Regions from separate parts of the Thioalkalivibrio sp. AKL17 genome, predicted to be linked through region 3. Evidence: predicted binding sites of a transcription regulator. Region 3 holds the regulator's gene; each other region holds the start of a gene.

Region 1 (5,887 bases), 150 kb from region 3:
GCGGGGCGCTTGCCGGTCGCCGGCTTGCCACCGGCGGGCTTGCGGGATGCGGGCTTCGACTTGCGCGCCGGCGCGTCGTGGCGTGCGCCATTGCCATTGCCGCGATCACCGCCCGGGCCCTGCGGCGCCGGGATCTCCAGCGTCAGCCCGAGGCGACGGTTCGCGACATGAATGCCGCCCAGCTTGCGGATCGCGCCCTCGTCCAGGCTCTCCGGCAGATCCACGTGCGAGTGTTCCTGCTGCAGGCCGATGCGGCCGATGTCGCGGCCCTTGAGCCCGCCCTCGTTCGCCAGCGCGCCGACGATCGCGCCCGGCGCCACGCCGTGGGTGCGGCCCACGGGCATGTAGTAGCGCACCATGCCGGATTCGGGACCTGCATCACGATCGCCCTGGCGGCCGCCTTCGCGGCGCTTGTTGTTGCGCTCGCCCTTGTCGCGGCCACCGGAGCGCTCGTCGCGCGCAGCACGGGCCGCGCCGGCCAGCGGGTCGGCACCGGCGGTGGCGGAGGCATCCAGCGGGGAGCCCTCGGTGGCCAGCGCCACCAGGGCACCGGCCAGATCCTGCGGCGAGGTCTCGCCATCGGCCAGCAGGCGTTCCACCAGGGCCGCGTGACGCACCCCGGCGTCATCCGCCACGGCAGCCCGCACGCGTTCGGCGAAGCGATCCTCGCGCCGTGCCCGCACCGCCTCACGGTCGGGCACGGCCTGTTCACGCACGGATTTGCCGGTCAGGCGCTCGATGTCTTTCAGCATGCGCCGCTTGCGCGGCTCCAGGAACAGGATCGCGCGGCCCTTGCGCCCGGCGCGGCCGGTCCGCCCGATGCGGTGCACGTAGACCTCGGCATCGCCCGGGGCATCGAAATTGAACACGTGGCTGATGCGCGGGACGTCGATCCCCCGTGCGGCCACGTCGGTGGCCACGATCACGTCCAGACGACCGTCGCGCAGGTTGGCGACCACGCGCTCGCGCTCGCCCTGCTCCATGTCGCCGTTGAGCGCCGATGCGGCCACGCCGGCGGCGCCCAGCCGATCGGCGATCTCGACCGTCGCCGCCTTGGTACGGGCAAAGACCACCGCCGCGTCCAGATCCGGCTCGGTCTCCATCAGGCGGGTCAGGGCCTCGAGCTTGTTGCGCTGATCGACCAGGCAGTAGCTCTGGTCGATGTCGACGCCGGCCTCGTTGCCCGCACCCACGCGGATCTCTTCCGGCTCGCGCATGTGGCGGTGCGCGATGCGCCGGATCGGCGCCGGCATGGTCGCGGAGAACAGCGTGGTCTGGCGCTCGGCCGGGGTCTGCTCCAGCAGCCACTCGATCTCCTCGACGAAGCCCATGCGCAGCATCTCGTCGGCCTCGTCCAGCACCACCATGCGCAGGCTGGACAGATCGAGGCTCCCGCGGCGGACGTGATCCGCCACGCGGCCGGGCGTGCCAACCACCACCTGGGCCCCGTCGCGCAGGGCGCGCAGCTGCTGGCCCATCGGCTGGCCGCCGTAGACCGGCAGGATCTCGATGCCGTCCAGACCCGCCGCGAAACCGCTCAGGGCGTCGGCCACCTGACCGGCCAGCTCGCGGGTGGGGGCCAGCACCAGGGCCTGCGGCGCCTTCAGGGCCGCGTCCACGCCATCCACCAGCGGCAGGCCGAACGCACCGGTCTTGCCGGTGCCGGTCTGGGCCTCGCCCAGCACGTCGCGACCACCCAGCAGGGCGGGGATGCAGGCGGCCTGAACCGCGGTGGGGGTGGCAAAGCCCAGATTCGACAGGGCACGGACCAGCGACTCGGACAGACCGAGCTGGTCAAAGGAGGGAGATTCGGACATCACACAGTACTCACACGGGCCGGAAACAGCGACGGCACAGGAGTGCCCCGGGCCCGGCGAAAAGGAATGACCACACGGTCAGCTGCGCACTATACACGAAACGCGAGGGCCGTGGGGGGTCAGCCTCGTTCCACGCGATCGCGTCCGCCGGCCCTGGCGGCATACAGAGCCTGGTCCGGAAGTAGAGATCGAAATACCGCTCCACCGCCGCCCGGACTTCTCGTTGGGGTGATAAAGCCGTCATTGCAGATGATCCATGTCCGGGGTGCCGTCCGAGGCGTCGTGCAGGCCTTGAGGAAACACTGATCCGCTTTAGTTTTCGGCAGGGGAGTCGTCACAACCTGTACGATCCGCCCTCTTTGCCGACTCTGCCCGCCCAAATGATCAAGGAATCCCCGATGGGTAAAACTCTCAGTATTCGCGCGAAAATCCAGCTCCTGGTGGCGCTCCCGCTGATCGCGCTGATCGTGATCGCGCTGCTCTCGGTGCGCTTCATGGGGGACATCGAGGCCGGCGTGGACCGCGTACACCAGGACCGCGTCATCCCGCTGCAGCAGCTCAAGGAGATCGCCGACGATTACGCGGTGCTGGTGATTGACGCCGTCAACAAGGCCGATCACGGGATGCTCACCGCCGAAGAGGCCCTGCAGGACGTGCGCGGCGCCCGTTCGCATATCGATCAGCAGTGGGAAACCTACATGGCGACCGAACTCACCGCAGAGGAGGCGCGCCTGGCCGAGGAAGCCCGCGGCCTGTTTCGCGATGCCAACGCGGATCTGGACCGACTGGAACGCGCCCTTTCGGGGATGTCCGGCAACGTCTCGGGCGAACTGAGCGAATTCAACGGCCCGCTGTATGCATCCATCGATCCGATCAGCGACAAGATCAACGAACTGGTGGACCTGCAACTCCGTGTCGCCGGAGAGGAAGCGACCCGGATCGCCGAGCTGTACAACCGCTCGGTCCTCGTTTTCATCGCGGTCGCCCTCGCCGGATTCATCGTCGTACTCGGCACCGGATGGATGACCTACCGGGGGGTTGCCGTCCCTCTGGGCCGCATGCGCGAAACCATGGAGGGCATCGTCAGTGACCATGACCTCGCCCGACGAGTGGACGTCGAAAGCCACGATGAACTGGGTTCCACGGCCACTTGCCTGAACACCATGCTCGACGAGTTCCAGAACACGATCGGCGAGCTGCGCGGCATGACCGACCAGATGGCCTCGGCGGCGGAAGAACTCTCGGCGGTGTCGACCCAGACCAAGACGAACCTGGATCAACAGGGATCACAGACCGAACAGGTCTCCACCGCGATGAACGAGATGACGGCTACCGTGCAGGAAGTCGCACGCAACGCCTCGGACGCCTCCAGCGCCACCCACGAAGCAGATCGCGAATCGCGGGAGGGCGGCAAGGTGGTGGAATCGGTCGTCGGCGACATCGGCCGGCTTGCAACCGAGGTCGGGCAGATCGCCGAAGCCGTCCAGTCCCTGGACGAACAGAGCCAGAAGATCGGCAGCGTGCTGGACGTCATCCGTGGCATCGCCGAGCAGACCAACCTGCTGGCGCTCAACGCCGCGATCGAGGCCGCGCGCGCCGGCGAGCAGGGGCGCGGCTTCGCGGTGGTGGCCGACGAGGTCCGCACCCTCGCCTCCCGCACTCAGGATTCCACCGCCGACATCCAGTCGACCATCGAGAACCTGCAGGCCGGCACCCGCAACGCCGTGGATGCCATGGGCCGGGGCCGCGAGATGGCCGAAAACACCGCCAGCAATGCGCAGGAGGCCGGTGACGCGCTGAGCCGGATCGTCGCGGCGGTGGAACGCATCCGCGACATGAACACCCAGATCGCCAGTGCCGCCGAGGAACAGAACTCCGTGGCCGAGGAGATCAACCGCAATATCATTTCCATCAACGAGGCGACCAGCGAGAGCCTTGGCGGGGCCAACCAGACCGAGACCGCCAGCCACGAGCTGACCAATATCGCCTCGCGGGTGCGCGACCTCGCCTCGCGCTACCGCATCGGTCAGTAGGGGTGCTGCCCGAGTGAACTGTTAGACTGTGAACTCCATCACGATGGATGTTCACAGTCCCATGTCCGACGCGCATGCCGACACCGCCTTCCGGGCGCAACTGCGACACCTGCGGAAGTACGTGGCGCTGGCGGCGCTTGTGTGGACCCTGTTCTTTGCCGGGCTGAGCCTGTGGCTGCTGGACCACTTCCGGACGATGACCCTGGATCTCGCCTATCAGGAGGCGCAGGCGAACTTCAACAAGGATCAGGCCTTCCGTTTCTGGGGCACCCTGCACAGCGGGGTCTACGTGCCGGTGAGCGATCTGGTCCAGCCCAACCCGTACCTGGCACACCTGCCGGAGCGGAACATCACTACGCCCTCGGGTCAGGAGTTGACCCTGATGAACCCCGCCTACATGCTGCGCCATCTCAACGAGCAGTTCGGCGACCTGTTCGGAGTACGCGGGAATATCACCAGCCTGCAGCCATTGCGCCCGGAGAATGCGCCCGATCCGTGGGAGGAGGAGGCGTTGCAGGCCTTCCGGGAAGGCGCGGAAGAACGCCTGGAAGTGGCGGACATCGACGAGGAGCCCCATCTGCGCTACATGGCGCCCATGCGCGTGGAGCGCGGCTGCCTGGAATGCCATGCCCATCAGGGATACGAGGTGGGCGACATCCGCGGCGGCGTGTCCGTGGCCGTGCCCCTGGACGACTACCGCGAACGCGAGGCGGAGACCGCCACGGTCACGCTGGCAGCGCTGTCCGGCGTCTGGCTGCTGGGCCTGGCCGGACTGAGTGCGGGCGCCCGGCGCCTGAGTCGCGACGTCCGTGCCCAGCATGCCGCCGCACAGCAGATCCGCGAGCTGAACACCGGACTGGAGCGCCGCGTCGAACAACGCACCGCCGAACTGGACGAGGCCCGGCGACAGGCGGAAGACGCCAATCGCGCCAAGAGCGTCTTCCTCGCCAGCATGAGCCACGAGCTGCGCACCCCGCTGAACGCGATCCTCGGGTTCTCGCGCCTGGCGGCACGGGGCAGCAACCTCACGGGCGAACAGCGCGACCACCTCGGCCTGGTCGAACGCAACGGCGATCACCTCCTGTCGCTGATCAACGACGTGCTGGACATGGCCCGGATCGAGTCCGGCCGCCTGACCATGGAGCCGGTCACGCTGGACCTGCCGCAGACCCTGGAGGATGTGGTTGCAACGCTGGGCGCACGAGCCCGGGAGAAGAACCTGACGCTGACCCTGGACACCGATCCCGAGCTGCCCCGCTTCATCCGCAGCGATGCGCGCAAGCTGCGCCAGATCCTGATCAATCTGGTGGGCAACGCCATCAAGTACACCGAAACCGGGGGCGTCGAGCTCCGCGCCGAGACGCGGGAAGATCCGGCGGGCGAACGGCGCCTGCAGCTGGGCGTGGAGGACACCGGCCCCGGCATCCCGCCGGAACAGCAGGAATCCATATTCGAACCCTTCGTTCAGGGTGGCGCGGCCGGCACCACCGAGGGGACCGGCCTGGGGCTGTCGATCACTCGCCAGTTCGCGGAACTGCTGGGCGGTTCGGTGGATGTCTCGAGTGCGCCGGGTCAGGGGTCGCGTTTCAGCGTGGACCTGCCGCTGGAAGCGGCCGACGACACCGCCGATACACCGGCCCCCGCCGCGCGTCGGGTGCTGGGCCTGGCGCCGGGTCAGCCGGCCTGGCGCATCCTGGTGGCCGACGACTCCGAATCCAATCGCATCCTGCTGCAGCGGCAGCTGGAAGAGGCCGGATTCGATGTCCGTCTGGCGGCGGATGGTGAAGAGGCCGTGGAGGTCTACCGCGAATGGCAGCCGCACTTCGTGTGGATGGACATGCGCATGCCGCGCATGGATGGCTACCAGGCCACGCGCGCTATCCGCGAGGCCCCCGGCGGCCAGGACACGGTGGTGGTCGCCCTGACCGCCTCGGCCTCCCTCGCCCAGGCCCGCGAGATCCGCGAGGCGGGCTGTGCCGATCTGATCAGCAAGCCCTACAGCGATAACGACATCTTCGGCACGCTGGAACGCCACCT
Region 2 (5,887 bases), 400 kb from region 3:
CCGGGCCGTACGAGCTGCGGCAGCAGATCGCGCGGCGCATGGCGGATGCCGGCTGCCAGATTACCCCGGAGGAGGTGGTGGTGACCAACGGTGCCCAGGAGGCGCTGGCGCTTTCGTTGCGCGCGGTCACCGAACCCGGCGACGTGGTGGCGATCGAGTCACCCACGTTCTACGGCCTGCTGCAGGCGATCGAGGCGCTGGGGCTGCGGGCACTGGAGATTCCCACCGATCCGGACGAAGGCATTGTGCCGGAGGCCCTGGCGCTGGCGCTGGACCAGTGGCCGGTGAAGGCGGCATTGCTCATGCCCAACTTCGGCAATCCGCTGGGGCACTGCGCTGGCGACGAGCGCAAGCGTGCCCTGGTGGAGCTGCTGGAGGATCGTGGGGTGCCGCTGATCGAGGATGACGTTTACGGGGATCTGGCCTTCGAGGGGCCGCGGCCGTGGGCGGCCCGGGCGTTCGAGACCCGGGGCGGGGTGCTCTACTGCGGTTCCTTCTCCAAGACATTGTCGCCGGGGTTGCGGGTCGGCTGGGCCGTGCCCGGACGCTTCCGCGACAGAGTGGAGTATCTGAAGTATTCCGGCAGTTCCTCCACGCCCGCCTGGCCGGGACTGGCGGTGACCGACTTCCTGGAGCGCGGTGGCTACGACCGCTATCTGCGCCGAGTGCGCGGTGATTACGCCCGCGCGGTGGATCGCGTGAGCCGGGCGGTAGCTCGTCATTTCCCGTCCGGGACACGCCAGACGCGACCGGCCGGCGGCTTCGTTCTCTGGCTGGAGCTCCCGGAGGCCGTCGATGCGCTGGCCCTGTATCGCCGGGCCCTGGGCGAGGGGATCAGCATCGCACCCGGCCCGCTCTTCTCGCCGACCGGCAAGTACCGTCATCACCTGCGCCTGAACTGCGCTCAGCCCTGGGGCGCGCGCCTCGAACGTGCACTGGCGCGCCTCGGCGCGATGGCCCGGGAAGCCGCTGCCTGAACCGGAATGCCCCCTCGGGATTCGTCTGGGCGTTCTCCACTTCGACTCGCGCCGGACATCGCGTCGCGGCCCGGCGTCCAATGGGGGCGCATCCGACGGGCGCACAAAAAAGCCCCGCCAGTAATTTACCGGCGGGGCCTACCGTTCCTAAGAATGGCAAACAGGATGGTATATATGGCGTTTTTTGCCCTATAACTTCCTGATTTTCTGGGGTGTTTGGTGGAGCGGAGGAGGATCGAACTCCCGACCTTCGCGTTGCGAACGCGACGCTCTCCCAGCTGAGCTACCGCCCCTCGAGATGCTGCGCATTCTAGCAGGGACCCAAGGCCACGGGAACCCCGGCGGCCATCCGGTTGTTCCCGGGAACGGGTCGCATTTCGGTAACGGGTGCCACAATCCGTGCGCCGTTTCGCGTGCGGCATGACAGGCAGCCGCCTAGAATGAGCTTTCTGATCGAGTCATTTGCCACAGCTCATGAGCGCGCATCCTCACATTGATGACTGGCCCCATACCTCTTCGCCGGAGTCCGGAACGAGTCTCTCCGTGCGTATCCTGGGAGCCAGCGGCGGTATCGGGCCGGGTCGCCGAACGACCTCCATTCTGATCGACCGGGACATCCTGATCGACGCCGGCAGCGGCGTGGGCGACCTGGAACTCCCGGAGCTCCAGGCCATCCGGCACGTCTTCCTGACACACTCGCATCTGGACCACGTGGCGTTCCTGCCTTTCCTGATCGACACCGTGTTCCGGGTGGACGCCCCGCCGGTAACCGTTCACGCGCTGCCCGACACCCTGGAAGCGCTTCAGCGCCACATCTTCAACTGGGTGATCTGGCCGGATTTCACCGCCCTTCCAACCCCGGAGCATCCCGCGCTGCGTTTTCGCGCTCTCGAACCCGGCGAACAGATCGACCTCGACGGACGCTGGATCACCGCCCTCCCCGCGAGACACACCGTTCCGGCGGTGGGCTATTCGGTCAGCCGCCCCGACATCGGGGCCTTCGCCTTCAGCGGGGATACCACCTCGACCCGGCACCTGTGGCAGACCCTCAATGAGCTGCCCCGCCTCGACCTGCTGATGATCGAGACCGGGCTGCCGGACGAGATGGATCACCTCGCCGGCGCCACCCGCCACTACACCCCGTTGCAGCTGGTACGCGACCTCGACCACCTGCGGCATCGGCCGAGAATCGCGATCACACACCTCAAACCCGGCTACGAGCAGACCATTCGCGAACAGCTGGCCACCCGCAACAACGGCGACATGATCGTCCTCTCCGGGAACGAGCGCTTCGAGCTGGTCGGCTGACACAGAACACGGACCGGACAGCGCCGCGATTGGTCGCGCACCGGAGCTGTGGCATCCTTGGCGGATGCGACCCCTGATCCGACTCTTTTTCCGCGGCGTGCGCCTGGTTCTCACGCCCTTCATGCTCGTGGGCGAGAAGGTGACCCGCCCGCGCGGAATCCAGCGTGATCCCGAAGAGCAGGCACGGGTGGACGAACAGACCCGCGCCCTCGCGCTCTACCACTTCCCCGCCTGTCCGTTCTGTATCAAGGCGCGCCGTGCCATGCAGCGCCTGTCGCTGGACATCGAACTGCGCAATGCCCAGCCGGCCGGCGAACACCGCGAGACCCTGCAGACGGAAGGCGGCAAGCTGCAGGTCCCCTGCCTGCGGATCGAGGAAGGAGGCGGCAGCGTGCGCTGGCTGTACGAGTCGGGCGCGATCATCGACTACCTCGAGTCGCGCTTTGATCCGGACCGGGCCGGAGCCGACCGCAATACCGAGGGCTCCTGAACCCGCAAATGACAGGGGGCGGCACGTGGCCACCCCCTCGAGACCGGATCAGACCCGGAAGTGTCCAACCCGCTGCTGCTGTTCGGAAGCCAGTTTCGACAGCTCCTCGGAGGCATTCGCGATCTCGCGCGAGCCGCTGGCCGTCTCGTCCAGCACCTGGGTGATGTTGGAGATGTTGCGGTTGATCTCCTCGGCCACCGAGGACTGTTCCTCCGCCGCACTGGCGATCTGCGTGTTCATCTCCGAGATGGTCGTCACCGACTGCGTGATCGACTCCAGCGACTCGCCCGCCTCGTTCACCTTCTCGCGGCTGGAATGCGCCCGGTTCTTGCCCTCTTCCATCGCCTGAACCGCCTCGCGCGTGCCGTTCTGGACGCGTTCGATCATGCCCTGGATCTCGTGGGTCGAATCCTGGGTCCGGCTCGCCAGCGTGCGCACCTCGTCGGCCACCACCGCAAAGCCGCGGCCCTGCTCGCCGGCCCGCGCCGCCTCGATGGCCGCGTTCAGCGCCAGCAGGTTGGTCTGATCGGCGATGTCCCCGATCACCTCCAGCACCTTGTTGATTTCCTCGGCGTCCGTGGACAGCCGTTCGATCACTTCGGCGGTGTTGTCCACCTGCGAGGTCAGGTGGTTGATCGACTGCACCGTCTGCTGCACCAGCTCGCGCCCGGCGTTGGCATCCTGGTCGGTGGTCTGGGCCGCCGTGGCCGCGTCGGAGGCGTTGCGCGCGACCTCGGCCACCGTCGCGGTCATCTCGTTCATCGCGGTGGCCACCTGGTCGACCTCGTCCTTCTGCCGCGTGACCTGACCGTTGGTCTGTTCGCTGGTCGCGGACAGCTCGTTGGCCGCGGCCGCCACCTGGTCGCCACCGGCGGCGACTTCCTTGACCAGGTCCTGGATCTTGCCCACGAAGCGGTTGAACGCCGCCGCCAGATCCCCCAGCTCATTGTTGCCGTCGGCCTCCAGCCGGCGCGTCAGGTCACCATCGCCGGACGCGATGTCGTCCAGGCGCGTGACGGTCTGGCGCAGCGGCCGCACGATGCTGCGCGACAGCAGCCAGGCCAGCAGCAGGCCGAGACCAATGGCGACCACGCCCACCGCCACCACGGTGGTGGTGGCATTGCGGGCCATCGCCACGTATTCGCTGCGATCGACCATCAGCTCCAGCACGCCCACCGGCTCGCCGGAGAAATCCTCCACCGCGCGCCCGACCACGGCCATCGGGCGGCCGTCGTGGCGAACGTTGCGGATCATCTCCTCGCCGTCGAGGATGCGCCGCATCTCCTCCCGACTGAAGGTCGACTCGCCATTGATGGTGCCGGCAAAGACCTCGAAACCGCCATCACGATCGAGGTGTACCGCCACGGGTGATCCGGTTTCTTCGGTGAAGGACTCGAAGAATGCGTCATCGAAGGCCATGCCGAATTCCAGCGAGCCGATGTGCTCGTTCTGGTAGGACACCGGCACCATCCCGCGGATCCCGATGCCGAACGGGCCCTCTTCCAGCCCGGTAATCGGCTGCCGATTGCGGTTCACTTCCAGGATCGTCTGGCGCACGTCCGACAGGTCGTCGCCGTAGTTGTCGGGACTGTGGGTACGCAGGAAAGAGGTCGCCGGCGGCGTATGGAAGTGATACTGGCGCACGTCGTGCTCGTCGCGCAGCTGGCCATATCCCGGCTGGGTCAGTTCCAGCAGGCGCTCACGATCCCCCTCGGCGAACGCCTGCTGAATCACCGGAATCTCGGCGATGGCCCGCGCCATCGATTCGCCCCGTTCGGCTTCCTGCTCCAGCTGGCGGATCAGCAGCCCGCTCAGGTCGTTCAGTTCCCGTTGCTCCGCGCGGTCCGCCATGTTGCCGAGGCTGTTCATCACCACCACCAGCGTGAGCACCACGACCGCCACCACAACGATGGTGACGCCGCCCATCAAGCGCGTTCCGATACGGATATTCCTGAGCATGGCTTTCCCTCTTTTGGTGTTACGGCATTCTGATCGATGCGCATTCTGCCGGGCCCTGCCCGGCCGGATGGCCAAATCAGCATACCTTCACATACTAACGGCGGCCGTCCGGAAACCTTGATCCGAATCGGCCGCCGTCACGAAAACCCATCCTCCGGCACGGGGCACAACACCCCGGCCGGCAGGACCCACGGTCAGACACGGAAGCGCCCGGTGCGCTCCTGCTGCGCCGAGGCCAGCTTCGACAGCTCCTCCGAGGCGTTGGCGATCTGCTGCGATCCGGCCACGGTCTCGTCCAGCACCTGGGTGATGTTGGAGACGTTGCGGTTGATCTCCTCGGCCACCGAGGACTGCTCTTCGGCCGCGCTGGCGATCTGCGTGTTCATGTCCGAGATGCTGCTGATGGACTGCGTGATCGACTGCAGCGACTGCCCCGCATCGTTCACCTGTTCCACGCTGGAATGCGCCTGCCGGCGTCCGTCCTCCATGGCCTTCACCGCGTCGCGCGTGCCGTTCTGCACCCGCTCGATCATCCCCTGGATCTCCTGGGTCGAATCCTGGGTCCGGCTCGCCAGCGTGCGCACTTCGTCGGCCACCACCGCAAAGCCGCGGCCCTGCTCGCCGGCCCGCGCCGCCTCGATGGCCGCGTTCAGCGCCAGCAGGTTGGTTTGATCGGCGATGTCCCCGATCACCTCCAGCACCTTGTTGATTTCCTCGGCATCGGTCGACAACCGCTCGATCACCTGCGCGGTGTTCTCCACCTGGGTGGACAGGGTGTTGATCGCACTGACGGTCTGCTCCACCAGCTCCCGGCCATGGGCCGCATCCTTGTCCGTGCTCTGAGCGGCTTCCGCCGCTTCGGTGGCGTTGCGGGCCACCTCGGCCACGGTCGCGGTCATCTCGTTCATGGCCGTGGCCACCTGGTCGATCTCGGACTGCTGGCGGCCCACCTGTTCGTTGGTCTGCTCGCTGGTCGCCGACAGCTCGTTGGCCGCAGCCGCCACCTGGTCGCCTCCGGCGGCAACTTCCTTCACCAGATCATGGATCTTGCTCACGAAACGGTTGAACGCCGCGGCCAGATCCCCGAGTTCGTTGTTGCCGTCGGCCTCCAGCCGGCGCGTCAGGTCCCCGTCGCCGGACGCGATGTCGTCCA
Region 3 (5,887 bases):
CCTGGGGCTCGCAAACGTCGATGTGCTGCTGGGCCTGCGTCCGCAGCGGACGCTGCACGACCTGGTGACCGGGGACGTCGAGGATCTGGAAGACGTGATCATCGAGGGCCCGGAGGGAATCCGCGTGGTGCCTTCCGCGTCCGGGATCGCGACCATGGCCAACCTGAGCCGGCCGGAACATCACGGCCTGATCCAGGCCTTCAGCATGTATACGCGACCGCTGGACGTGCTGGTGGTGGATACCGCGGCCGGGTTGCAGGAGTCGGTGACCAGTTTCTGTCAGGCCGTGCAGGAGACCCTGGTGGTGGTCACCGACGAGCCGGCATCGATGACCGACGCCTATGCGCTGATCAAGGTCCTGCATCGGGATCATGGCGTGAACCGGTTCCGCGTGGTCGCGAACATGGTGCAGGGCCGTGCCGGGGCGGAACGCGTGATGCAGAAGCTGCAGGCGGTTTGTTCCACCTATCTGCCGGAGGTCATACTGGATCTGGTGGGCGTGATTCCGCTGGATGATGCCCTGCGCCAGGCGGTGCAGAAACGGGCGCCGGTGGTGCAGCAGTCCCCGGGCAGCCCGGCGGGACGGGCGTTCCTCGAGCTCGCGCGCAAGGTCGACGGCTGGCCGGTGGCCCGCGGCGCCAGCGGGGGGGTTGGATTCTTCGTCGAGAGGATGCTGCAAAGCGCATGAACACGCCAAAGAACAGACTTTCGGGATACGCCCGGGCGGGGACCGGGGGACCGGATCAGCTGGTCGCGGACCACGTCGAGCTGGTGAATCGGATCGCCCATCACCTGATGGCCCGGCTGCCGGCCTCGGTGCAGGTGGATGACCTGGTGCAGGCAGGCATGGTGGGGCTGATCGAGGCCGCGCGGCAGTTCGAAGGCGGCCAGGGGGCGACCTTCGCCACCTACGCCGGGATCCGCATCCGCGGGGCGATGATCGACGAGCTGCGTCGCAGCGACTGGACGCCGCGCTCGGTGCACCGCAACAGCCGGCGGATCTCCGAGGCGATGCAGACGGTGGAGGCCCGCGAGGGCCGCGCCGCTCGCGCTCCGGAGATCGCCGAGGAGCTGGGCGTCCCGGTGGAAACCTACTACCAGATGCTGGATGATCATGCCGGTGCCCATCTGTTCGCGCTGGACGAGGTGGGCGGCCCGGAGGGCGAGGCGGATCGCGTGCTGGAAGGGCAGGAGCAGTCCCCGTCGCGGCGCATCGAGGCCGGGGAGTTCCGCGAGGAACTGGCCGGCGCACTGGGCGATCTGCCCGAGCGCGAACGACTGGTGCTCAACCTGTACTACACCGAAGAACTCAACCTGCGCGAGATCGGTGCGGTGCTGGACGTGACCGAATCGCGCGTCAGCCAGATCCGCAGCCAGGCGGTGCACCGTCTGCGGGCGCGTCTGGGCTCGTGGCTCGAAGACGTCGAGTCCCTGCAGATATTCTAAGGTTCAAACACATTCCCGGAGCGAACTGTGGACAAGGGTATGAAAATCCTGATCGTGGACGACTTCTCCACGATGCGGCGCATCATCAAGAATCTCCTGCGGGATCTTGGCTTCAACAACACCATGGAGGCCGACGACGGGAGCACCGCCCTGCCGATGCTGCAGAACGGCGACTTCGATTTTCTGATCACCGACTGGAACATGCCCAACATGCCGGGCATCGACCTCCTGCGCGAGGTGCGCAAGGACGAGCGGCTGAAATCGTTGCCGGTGCTGATGGTCACGGCCGAAGCCAAGCGCGATCAGATCGTGGAGGCGGCAGAGGCCGGCGTGAACGGTTACATTGTGAAGCCCTTCACGGCCGAGACGCTCAAGGAGAAGATCGAAAAGATCTTCGAACGTATTGAAGCTCAAGGCTGAATACCGCGACCGGCTGACACGGCAAGAGAGACCCGATGACCGAACAAGAGAATGCCTCCGGGGAAGACCGGCTCGCGCTGGCGCGGGAGCTGGTGGGCGCTCTGGAAGGCGGTGACGAGGAGGCTTCGCGCCGCCTGATCCAGGAGCTCGCGCGGCCTTACGAGCGCGAACTGTTCGACGAACTGGGCAAACTGACCCGCGAACTGCACGAGGCCCTGGAGAGCTTCCGGGGCGATTCGCGTCTGGTCGAGCTGGCGCAGGACGAGATTCCGGATGCACGCGAGCGTCTGAGTTACGTGGTGACCCAGACCGAACAGGCCACGCACGAAACCCTGAATGCGGTGGAATCGTCCCTGCCGATTGCCGAGGCGTTCGCCGGGCGTGCCGCGGAACTCACCGAGAAATGGACCCGGTTCCGCAACCGCGAACTGTCGGTGGAGGAATTCCGCGAGTTCGCGCGCGAACTCGATGCGTTTTTCGAACAGACCGGCAAGGACACCGAAGAACTGCGCCGGTTGCTGTCGCAGGTCCTGATGGCACAGAGCTACCAGGATCTCACCGGGCAGGTGATCCGGCGGGTCATCCGTCTGGTCACGGACCTGGAGGAAAGCCTGGTCTCGCTGATCCGCCTGTCTTCCGGGCGCCTGGAGAAGGATGCCCGGGCGGCGGCCGAACAGGCCCCGGAGGCGGAAGAAACCGCACGCGAGGAGGACCGCCGCGGGCATGGACCCGCGGTGCCCCACACTCAAGATTCCGGCACGGATGTCGTTCAAGGACAGGACGAGGTGGACGATCTGCTGTCGAGCCTGGGGTTCTAGGGTCCGTCCCGGGATCCCCTTGCACCGGCAGCCATCTGCCGACGATTCGAGTCACCGGAACGGAGAGACCGCATGGCCATCGACCCCAACGACGAAATCCTCCAGGACTTCCTGATCGAGGCGGGGGAGCTGCTGGAAGGCCTGAACGAACAGCTGATCGACCTGGAACAGCATCCGGACGATACCGATCTGCTGAATGCGGTCTTCCGCAGTTTCCATACCATCAAGGGCGGGGCCGGTTTTCTCGGGCTGGACCCGCTGGTGACGGTCTGCCACAACGCCGAAGACGTTTTCAACCTGCTGCGCAATCACGAACGTCAGGTGGACGGTCATCTGATGGACACGATGCTGCGGGTCCTGGACTCGCTCAACGTGATGTTCGGCGAGCTGCGCGACGGCCAGGAGCCGACGCCGGCGCCCGAAGATCTGGTCGACACCCTGCGAAGCATGGCGCGCAACGAAACGGTCCCCGCCGCCGGCGGCGGGGACGAAGCCGCCCCGGTCGCGGAAGAAACGCCGGACGCGGCTCCGGCCGGGGAGGCAGCACCGGGATCGGCCGACGACTGGCCGGAGGAGGCGCTGGAGGAAGCGGCCGAACCGCCGTCCGCGCCGGAGCCGGCAGCGGATGACGCGCCGGGCGATGACGAAGTCCGCGTGGGTGCCGGGGACGAGATCACCGACGACGAGTTCGAGGCCCTGCTGGACAGCCTGCACGGAGACCAGCCACCGAAACCGGTGGATCCGGGCACGGCAGCGGAGGCGGCCCCGGAGGTCGCGGCTGCGGATGGCGGTGACGCGGGTGGGGGCGACGACGAGATCACCGACGATGAGTTCGAGAGCCTGCTCGACGAACTGCAGGCGAAAGGAGCCGGCCCACCCACCACGCCGGCCGAACCGGCCGAGCCGGGCCCGTCCGCCGCTGCGGAACCGGTTCCGGAAGGTTCGGCGTCCGCCGCCGGGGCCGGCGGCACCGAACACGCGGACACCGCGCCTGCCGCAGAGCCGGCGGCAGCCTCGCCCGGAGGCACGGGCGGGAAGGAACAGAAGGCGGAAAGTTCCGGTCCGGCGCCCACGTCCGGCGGTGGGCGCGGCGGTGCTTCCGGCGGGGGTGCCGGGGGCGGCGGCCAGGGCGGTGGCGGAAATCAGGGCGAGACTTCGGTGCGCGTGGATACCGAGCGCCTCGACGAGATCATGAATCTTGTGGGCGAGCTGGTGCTGGTGCGCAACCGGCTGAGCATGCTGCGCTCCGAGCACGTGGACGATGAACTGGGCAAGGCGATCAGTTCGCTGGCGCTGGTGACCTCCGACCTCCAGGCCTCGGTAATGAAGACCCGCATGCAGCCGGTGAAGAAGGTCTTCAACCGTTTCCCTCGCGTGATCCGCGATCTCTCCCGGAATCTGGGCAAGGAAATCGATCTGGAGATCTTTGGCGAGGAGACCGACCTCGACAAGAACCTGGTCGAGGCCCTGTCGGACCCGATGGTGCATCTGGTGCGCAATGCGGTGGACCACGGGATCGAGATGCCCGACGAGCGCGAGGCAGCCGGCAAGCCGCGGCGCGGCACGGTGGTCCTCGGGGCCGCCCAGGAGGGCGACCATATCGCCCTGATCATCAAGGACGACGGACGTGGCATGGATCCGGATGCGCTACGCCGCAAGGCGGTGGAAAAGGAGCTGATGGAGCCCGCGATGGCCGAGCGCATGACCGACCGCGAGGCCTTCAACGTGATCTTCATGGCCGGCTTTTCGACCAAGGCCGAGATCTCGGATGTCTCCGGCCGGGGCGTGGGCATGGACGTGGTCAAGACCAGCCTGAACCAGCTCAACGGCACCGTGGAGATCGAATCGGAGGTCGGCGTCGGCACGACGTTGCGGGTGAAGCTGCCGCTGACCCTGGCGATCCTGCCGGCGCTGATGGTGATCCTGGGCGAACGCCGTTTCGCGATCCCGCTGGCGGCGGTCTCCGAGATCCTCGATCTGGACCTCACCCAGACCCATTACGTGGACGAGCAGGAAGTCATTGTGGTGCGCAACCAGACCCTGCCGATCCATTATCTGTCGCGCTGGGCGAAGCCCGGCGTGGAACCGGAACCCCGCGAGAACGCCCATGTGGTCGTGGTCCATGCGGCCGACCGCAAGGTCGGCCTGGTGGTCGACGGTCTGGTGGGGCAGGAAGAAGTTGTCATCAAGCCTCTGGGCCAGAATCTTCAGGGGGTCAAGGGCCTGGCGGGCGCTACCATTACCGGCGATGGTGGCATTGCACTCATTCTGGATGTCTCGGACCTGGTCACCCTGCTGGTGAATCAGGTACCGGGCAGCGGGCGCGCGCGCCGGGCCGCCCGACGAGCTGAGGGCTGAGGATGCCGGTCAAGGTTCTGGTGGTGGATGATTCCGGGTTTTTCCGACGCCGGATTGCGGAGATCCTGAACGCGGATATCGGGATCGAGGTCGTGGGTACGGCCGAGGATGGCCAGAAGGCGGTCGACGCCGTGAAGGAACTGGACCCGGATGTCGTGACCATGGACATCGAGATGCCGGTGATGGACGGCATCACGGCGGTCCGCAAGATCATGGCCGACCATCCGCGACCGATCCTGATGTTCTCCAGCCTGACCACCGAGGGTGCCCAGGCAACCCTGGACGCGCTGGAGGCCGGTGCGGTCGACTTTCTGCCCAAACGCTTCTCCGACATGGCCGGGGACGAAGACAGTGCGCGTGCCCTGCTGCGCCGGCGGGTCCGCAGCCTGGCACGCAGCCGCGCTCGTTCCTCCAGCGCGCCGGGAGGGGACCGGCCGAAAACCGAGGCACCGGTCTCGGAACGCCGTCAGGCGGCGGACCGCAAGGCGAGCGAAACCGCGCGCGAGACCCCCAAGCCGCCGGTGGCCCGTCCGCCGGCACCGCTCAGCTCCCTGCGCGCGGTGCTGATCGGGACCTCCACCGGCGGGCCGGTGGCGTTGCAGGAGGTGCTCAAGCACCTGCCGGCGAACTTTCCGCTCCCGGTGGTGCTGGTCCAGCACATGCCGGCAAGCTTCACCCCGGCGTTCGCCGAACGACTGGACGCGATCTGCCCGATCCGCATCAAGCAGGCGGTGGACGGCGACTTCCTGCGTCCGGGCACGGCTCTGCTGGCCCCCGGTGGCCAGCAGCTGACGCTGGAACGCGGTTCCCAGACCCGCGTGCGGGTGACCGAGAGTCCGGCGGGC
Region 4 (5,887 bases), 410 kb from region 3:
GTTCGTCGTTGAGGATCGCGTACTGCTCGTCCACCAGCTGGTGCGCGGCCGGGCTGATGCGGCGCAGCTGTTCCTGCGCGGACAGGCCGTCGGGGCCGGGCGCGCTGACGTTCAGTTCGACCTGCTGCAGCAGCGAACCGACGCGGACCTCGAAGAACTCGTCGAGATTGGTCGAGGAGATGCTGAGATAACGCAGGCGTTCCAGCAGAGGAAAGCCGGGTTCCCGCGCGAGTTCCAGCACCCGGCGGTTGAATTCCAGCAGCGAGAGTTCACGGTTGAGAAAACGGTCGTTGGCTTCCAAGTCGGTATCCTGCATCGGGGACGGGTACATCCGGAATCCGTCCAGTCCAGAGCGGCGATGTTACGTTGCGAAGAAAAGGTATCACGACGCCCGCACCGGCGGCCCGGCAAAGGTCGAGTGGTGTACTCGGGAATTGCATCGCCCGCCCAAGGTGACTATCGTTAGCGGGTTCGGGATCGCCCGTGAAGGGGCGGTCCCCGCGAGACATCACCACGAATAACGAACGAACGCGAAGAAGGAGGTCCCATGACCTACGAACTGCCCGATCTGCCGTACGCGAAGGACGCCCTGGAGCCCCACATCTCCGCCGAGACGCTGGAATACCACCACGACAAGCACCACGCGACCTACGTGACCAAGCTCAACGGCCTGCTGCCGGGCTCCGAGTTCGAGAATGCCTCGCTGGAGGACATCATCAGGAAGGCCCCGGCCGGCGGCATCTTCAACAACGGCGCCCAGGTCTGGAACCACACCTTCTACTTCAACTGCATGGGTCCGAATGCGGGTGGCGAGCCCTCCGGCAAGCTGGCGGACGCCATCAACAGCGCCTTCGGTTCGTTCGACGCCTTCAAGGAGAAGTTCAACGAGATGGCGGTCGGCAACTTCGGTTCCGGCTGGACCTGGCTGGTGCAGAACGGCGACGGCTCGCTGGAGATCGTCAATACCTCGAACGCCGCGAACCCGATGCGCGACGGCCAGACCCCGCTGCTGACCTGCGACGTGTGGGAGCATGCCTACTACATCGATTATCGCAATGCGCGCCCGAAGTACCTCGAGAACTTCTGGAGCGTGGTGAACTGGGACTTCGTCGCCCGGCAGATGCAGTAAGATCGGCGACGAGCCCGGCGGGTTCCCGCAAGAGGGTTCCGCGCCGGGTGTCCGACCCGCATTCCGGAAGCCGGCGGCCACCCGCCGGCTTTCGCGTTTGGAGAACGGAACATGAACGATTTCCTGCAGCAGACCTACAATCGCCTGCCGGTCGCCTTCGAGCGCGGCGAGGGTGCCTGGTTGTGGGACACCGAGGGCCGGCGCTATCTGGATGCGCTGTCGGGGATTGCGGTCTGCGGCCTGGGGCATGCGCATCCGCGGGTGGCCAGTGCGGTCTGTGATCAGGCCTCCACCCTGGTGCACACCTCCAACCTGTACCGGGTCCCGCTGCAGGAGACGCTGGCCCGGCGGCTGTGCTCGCTCGCGGGGATGGATCGCGCGTTCTTCTGCAACTCCGGCGCCGAAGCCAACGAGGCGGCGATCAAGCTGGCGCGCCTGCACGGACGGGCGAAGGGGATCGAGCGCCCGCGCGTGATCGTGATGGACGGGAGCTTCCACGGGCGCACCATGGCGACCCTGTCCGCCACCGGCAATGCGAAGATCCAGGCCGGGTTCGAGCCGCTGGTCGAGGGGTTCGAGCATGTGCCCTACGGCGATGCGGACGCGGTGGCGGCACTGGCCGGGCAGGAAGACATCGTGGCCATCCTGGTCGAGCCGGTCACCGGCGAGGGCGGGATCCGCATCCCCCCCGACGGCTACCTGCGCCGCCTGCGGGAGATCGCCGATGCCAGCGGCTGGCTGCTGATGCTGGACGAGATCCAGGCCGGCATCGGTCGTACCGGCCAGTGGTTCGCGTTCCAGCATGAAGGCATCACCCCGGACGTGCTGAGCCTGGCCAAGGGGCTGGGCAACGGCATTCCCATCGGGGCGAATCTGGTGGCGGGGGCGGCCCGCGACCTGTTCCGGCCGGGGATGCACGGCACCACCTTCGGCGGCGGTCCGCTGGTGTCGCGCGCGGCGCTGGCGGTGCTGGACGTGATGCAGGAGGAGGCCCTGTGCGAGCAGGCCGAACGCCAGGGGCAGGCACTGCGCCGGCAGCTGCAGGAGCGCCTGGGCCACCGGCCGGAGGTCGTGGAGATCCGCGGCCGCGGCCTGATGCTGGGGATCGAGCTGGATCGGCCGGCCGGCGAGCTGGTGGGACAGGCGCTGGAGGCCGGGCTGATCCTGAACGTGACGGCGGAGCGGGTGATCCGGTTGCTGCCGCCGCTGATCATCGACGACGAACAGGTCACGCAGATCGCGAACGGCGTGGCCGACCGGGTGGATGCGTTTCTGGCATCCGGGGCCACCAGGGAGGCTTCTGCATGAATCCGCGCCATTTTCTTTCATTTCTCGATCTGTCCGCCGAAGAGACGCGCGCGGTGCTGCACCGCGCGATCGAGCTGAAACGCCAGCTGAAGGCGGGCGAACACCATGACGACCTGCTGCGGGGCAAGACCCTCGGAATGATCTTCGAGAAGTCGTCGACCCGCACCCGAGTGTCCTTCGAGGTGGGCATGCAGCAGCTCGGCGGCAACGCGCTGTTCCTGTCGCCGCGGGATACCCAGCTCGGGCGGGGCGAGCCGATCGAGGACACCGCGCGGGTGCTTTCGCGCATGGTGGACTGCGTGATGATCCGCACCTACGAGCACGAGAAGGTGGAGCTGTTCGCGCGCCATTCCTCGGTGCCGGTGATCAACGGGCTGACCGATCTGGAACACCCCGCGCAGCTGCTGGCGGATCTGCAGACCTTCTTCGAATACCGTGGCGACATCCGCGGCAAGCGCGTGGCCTGGATCGGCGACGGCAACAACATGTGCCACAGCTACATGTATGCCGCGCATCTGCTGGACTTCGAGCTGATGGCGGCCTGCCCCGAAGACTACGAACCCGAATCCTCCGTGCTGGAGGCGACCCGCGATCACGTGACCGTGACCCGTGATGCCGGCGAGGCGGCCGCGGGTGCGGATCTGGTCGTGACCGACGTGTGGGCGAGCATGGGCCAGGAGCAGGAGAAGAGCGCGCGGCGCCAGGCGTTTGCCGGGTTCTTCGTGGATCAGGCCCTGATGGATCGCGCGCAGCCGGATGCCCTGTTCATGCACTGCCTTCCGGCACATCGCGAGGAAGAGGTGGCCACCGACGTGCTGGAGGGCCCGCAGAGCGTGGTCTGGGACGAAGCGGAAAATCGCCTGCATGCGCAGAAGGCGCTGATGGAATTCCTGGTGCGCGCGGCGGACTGACGCATGCAGGAGACCACCGGGGAGGGGGAGCGAACGCCGCCGCAGGGCGCCGGCGGCGGTCCCGGACACGATCACGGCGGAACGTCCGCCGGAAGCGCTCTGCGGGCGCGCATCGGCCTGTTTCTCGGGCCGCTGGTCTTCGTGGCCTTTCTGCTGGTCCCGCCGCCGGAGGCCTTCGCCCCGGAGGCCTGGCGGGTCCTGGGCCTGACCCTGTTCATGGCCGTGTGGTGGATCAGCGAGGCGCTGCCCATCCCGGTCACGGCCCTGCTGCCCATCGCGTTGCTGCCACTGACCGGCGTGGTGGCGATGGACGAGGCTACCGCACCCTACGCCAATCCCACCATCTTTCTGTTCATGGGCGGTTTCGCGATCGCCCTGGCGGTGCAGCGCTGGGGCCTGCACCAGCGGCTGGCGCTGGCGATCCTGTCGCGTTCCGGCCGCGGTCTGCACACCCTGGTGGGTGCCTTCATGCTGGCCACCGCCGGGCTGTCGATGTGGGTCAGCAATACCGCCACCGCGGCCCTGATGTTGCCGATCGCGCTGTCGGTGCTGGGGCTGATGGAGCGCGACGGGGGCCAGGGCCTGCAGGGCATGGCGCCGGACAGCCGCAGTCCGGCCCTGGCGCTGCTGCTGGGCATCGCTTTCGCGGCCAACATCGGCGGCATGGCCACCATCATCGGTTCCCCGCCCAATGCGCTGACCGTCGCGTTTCTCAATGACCGCTACGAGCTCGGGATCGGTTTCATCGACTGGATGCTGCTGGGCCTGCCGTTGTCGCTGACGCTGCTGCTCATTGCCTGGATCCTGCTGACCCGCTGGGTGTTCCCGGTGCATCGCATTCGCCTCAACGGGCTCGACCGCATGCTGCAGGAGCAGGTAGGCGATCTGGGGCCGTGGAGCCATGCGGAGTTGCGCGTGGCGACGGTGTTCCTGCTGGTGGCGCTGGCCTGGATGTTTCGTCCCCTGCTGGAGGCGTGGCTGCCGCTGGAACTGACGGACGCCGGGATCGCGATCCTCGGGGCCGGGCTGCTGTTCCTGATCCCTTCCGGGGCCTCGGGTCAGCGGCGGCTGCTGTGCTGGGACAACACGCGGGAGCTGCCCTGGGGGGTGCTGCTGCTCGTGGGTGGCGGTCTCAGTCTCGGCTCCGCGATTGAATCCTCGGGCCTGGCGGAACTGACCGCCGAGGCGCTGATGGGCGCGCAGGCCTGGCCGCTGCTGCTGGTGATCGCGGGGGTGGTGCTGGCCACCATGACCCTCAGCCACGTGACCAGCAATACCGCCACCGCCGCCACCCTGCTGCCACTGGTGGCCGCGCTCGCGCTGCGCATGGACGTGCCGGTGGGGCTGATGACCCTGCCGGTGGCGTTCGCCGCGTCGGTCGCGTTCATGTTGCCAGTGGCCACGCCGCCCAACGCCATCGTGTTTGCCTCCAATCGCCTGCGCGTGGTGGACATGATCCGCGGCGGGGCCCTGCTGTCGGTGGTCGCCATCGTGCTGGTCAGCCTCGCGGTGTATGCGCTCGCCGAGCCGTTGCTGCTGCGGCACGTGGGCTGAAAGCGGGGGGAGGGAGCGTGACCCGCGCGGCTCAAGTCAGGCCGCTGCCGGCCGCTAGCGGGAGCGAGAGACTCGCAGAACGGCGCCCGTAACTCCGGGCGCGAAGAAAGCTTCAAGGGAGAGAGAGATGCTCAGGAATATCCGGATCGGAACCCGCCTTATGGGCGGCGTCACCCTCGTGGTGGTCGCGGTCGTGGTGCTCACGCTGGTGGTGGTGATGAACAGCCTCGGCAACATGGCGGACCGCGCGGAACAGCGTGAACTCAACGACCTGAGTGAACTGCTGATCCGGCAGCTCGATCAGGAGGCCGATCGCGGGACCGCGATGGCGCAGGCCGTGGCCGCCATTCCGGACGTGCAACAGGCCTTCGCCCGGCGCGACCGCGAACGCCTGCACGAGATGACGGTCCCGGGATTTGATCATCTCTACGAGGAATACGGCGTACGCCAGTATCAGTTCCATACGCCGCCGGCGACGTCCTTCCTGCGGGTGCACCGTCCGGATCGCTACGACGATGACCTCTCCGGGTTTCGCCAGACCGTGGTCGACACCAACCGCGACCGCCGGCCGATCTCCGGGCTCGAGGAAGGGGTGGCCGGCCTGGGCATCCGCGGCATCGTCCCGGTCTCCCACGAGGGTGAACATATCGGGTCGCTGGAATTCGGCATGGCGTTTGACGATGCCTTCTTCGAGGACTTCACGGCGGATACGGAAGCCCCGGTGGCCCTCTACCTGCAGCGCGACGGTACCTTCGAGGCGTTCGGCAGCACCATCGACGGCGATTCCACGTTCAGTCGCGAGGAGATGGAGCGGATTGCCGGCGGCGAGGAACTGGTGCGCCGGACCGAGCACGACGGTCGTCCGATGGCGGTGGTCGGGCGTCCGGTGGAAGACTTCTCCGGTGAGCCGGTGGGCGTGCTGGAGCTGATGGTCGATCGCAGCGATTACGTGGCGATGGCCCGCAATGCCACGGCCACCGTAGTG

The links. The regulator FliA, encoded in region 3, starts transcription of late flagellar genes. The targets are predictions, from matches to a motif close to GCTAAAGTTNNNNNNNNNNCNGCCGATA.
Region 1: a site for FliA is predicted at 2,127-2,154, ahead of D577_RS0101485 (methyl-accepting chemotaxis protein). Genes of this name have one in related genera too.
Region 2: a site for FliA is predicted at 4,830-4,857, ahead of D577_RS0100310 (methyl-accepting chemotaxis protein). Genes of this name have one in related genera too.
Region 4: a site for FliA is predicted at 4,932-4,959, ahead of D577_RS0100305 (methyl-accepting chemotaxis protein). Genes of this name have one in related genera too.

The regions. Positions count from the first base shown of each region.
Region 1 is NZ_KB898764.1:317,391-323,277, reverse strand. It holds gene D577_RS0101490 (DEAD/DEAH box helicase) at 1-1,817, opposite strand, end outside; gene D577_RS0101485 (methyl-accepting chemotaxis protein) at 2,216-3,850, shown strand; gene D577_RS0101480 (ATP-binding protein) at 3,912-5,887, shown strand, end outside.
Region 2 is NZ_KB898764.1:63,976-69,862, reverse strand. It holds partial or broken gene D577_RS13475 (PLP-dependent aminotransferase family protein) at 1-977, shown strand, start outside; tRNA gene D577_RS0100325 (tRNA-Ala) at 1,195-1,270, opposite strand; gene D577_RS0100320 (MBL fold metallo-hydrolase) at 1,452-2,285, shown strand; gene D577_RS0100315 (glutathione S-transferase N-terminal domain-containing protein) at 2,350-2,775, shown strand; gene D577_RS0100310 (methyl-accepting chemotaxis protein) at 2,824-4,734, opposite strand; gene D577_RS0100305 (methyl-accepting chemotaxis protein) at 4,929-5,887, opposite strand, start outside.
Region 3 is NZ_KB898764.1:463,445-469,331, forward strand. It holds gene D577_RS0102120 (MinD/ParA family protein) at 1-688, shown strand, start outside; gene D577_RS0102125 (RNA polymerase sigma factor FliA) at 685-1,446, shown strand; gene D577_RS0102130 (chemotaxis response regulator CheY) at 1,486-1,866, shown strand; gene D577_RS0102135 (protein phosphatase CheZ) at 1,902-2,684, shown strand; gene D577_RS0102140 (chemotaxis protein CheA) at 2,757-5,042, shown strand; gene D577_RS0102145 (chemotaxis response regulator protein-glutamate methylesterase) at 5,045-5,887, shown strand, end outside.
Region 4 is NZ_KB898764.1:57,995-63,881, forward strand. It holds gene ppk1 (polyphosphate kinase 1) at 1-316, opposite strand, end outside; gene D577_RS0100285 (superoxide dismutase) at 548-1,129, shown strand; gene D577_RS0100290 (acetylornithine transaminase) at 1,241-2,437, shown strand; gene argF (ornithine carbamoyltransferase) at 2,434-3,348, shown strand; gene D577_RS0100300 (DASS family sodium-coupled anion symporter) at 3,352-4,902, shown strand; gene D577_RS0100305 (methyl-accepting chemotaxis protein) at 5,030-5,887, shown strand, end outside.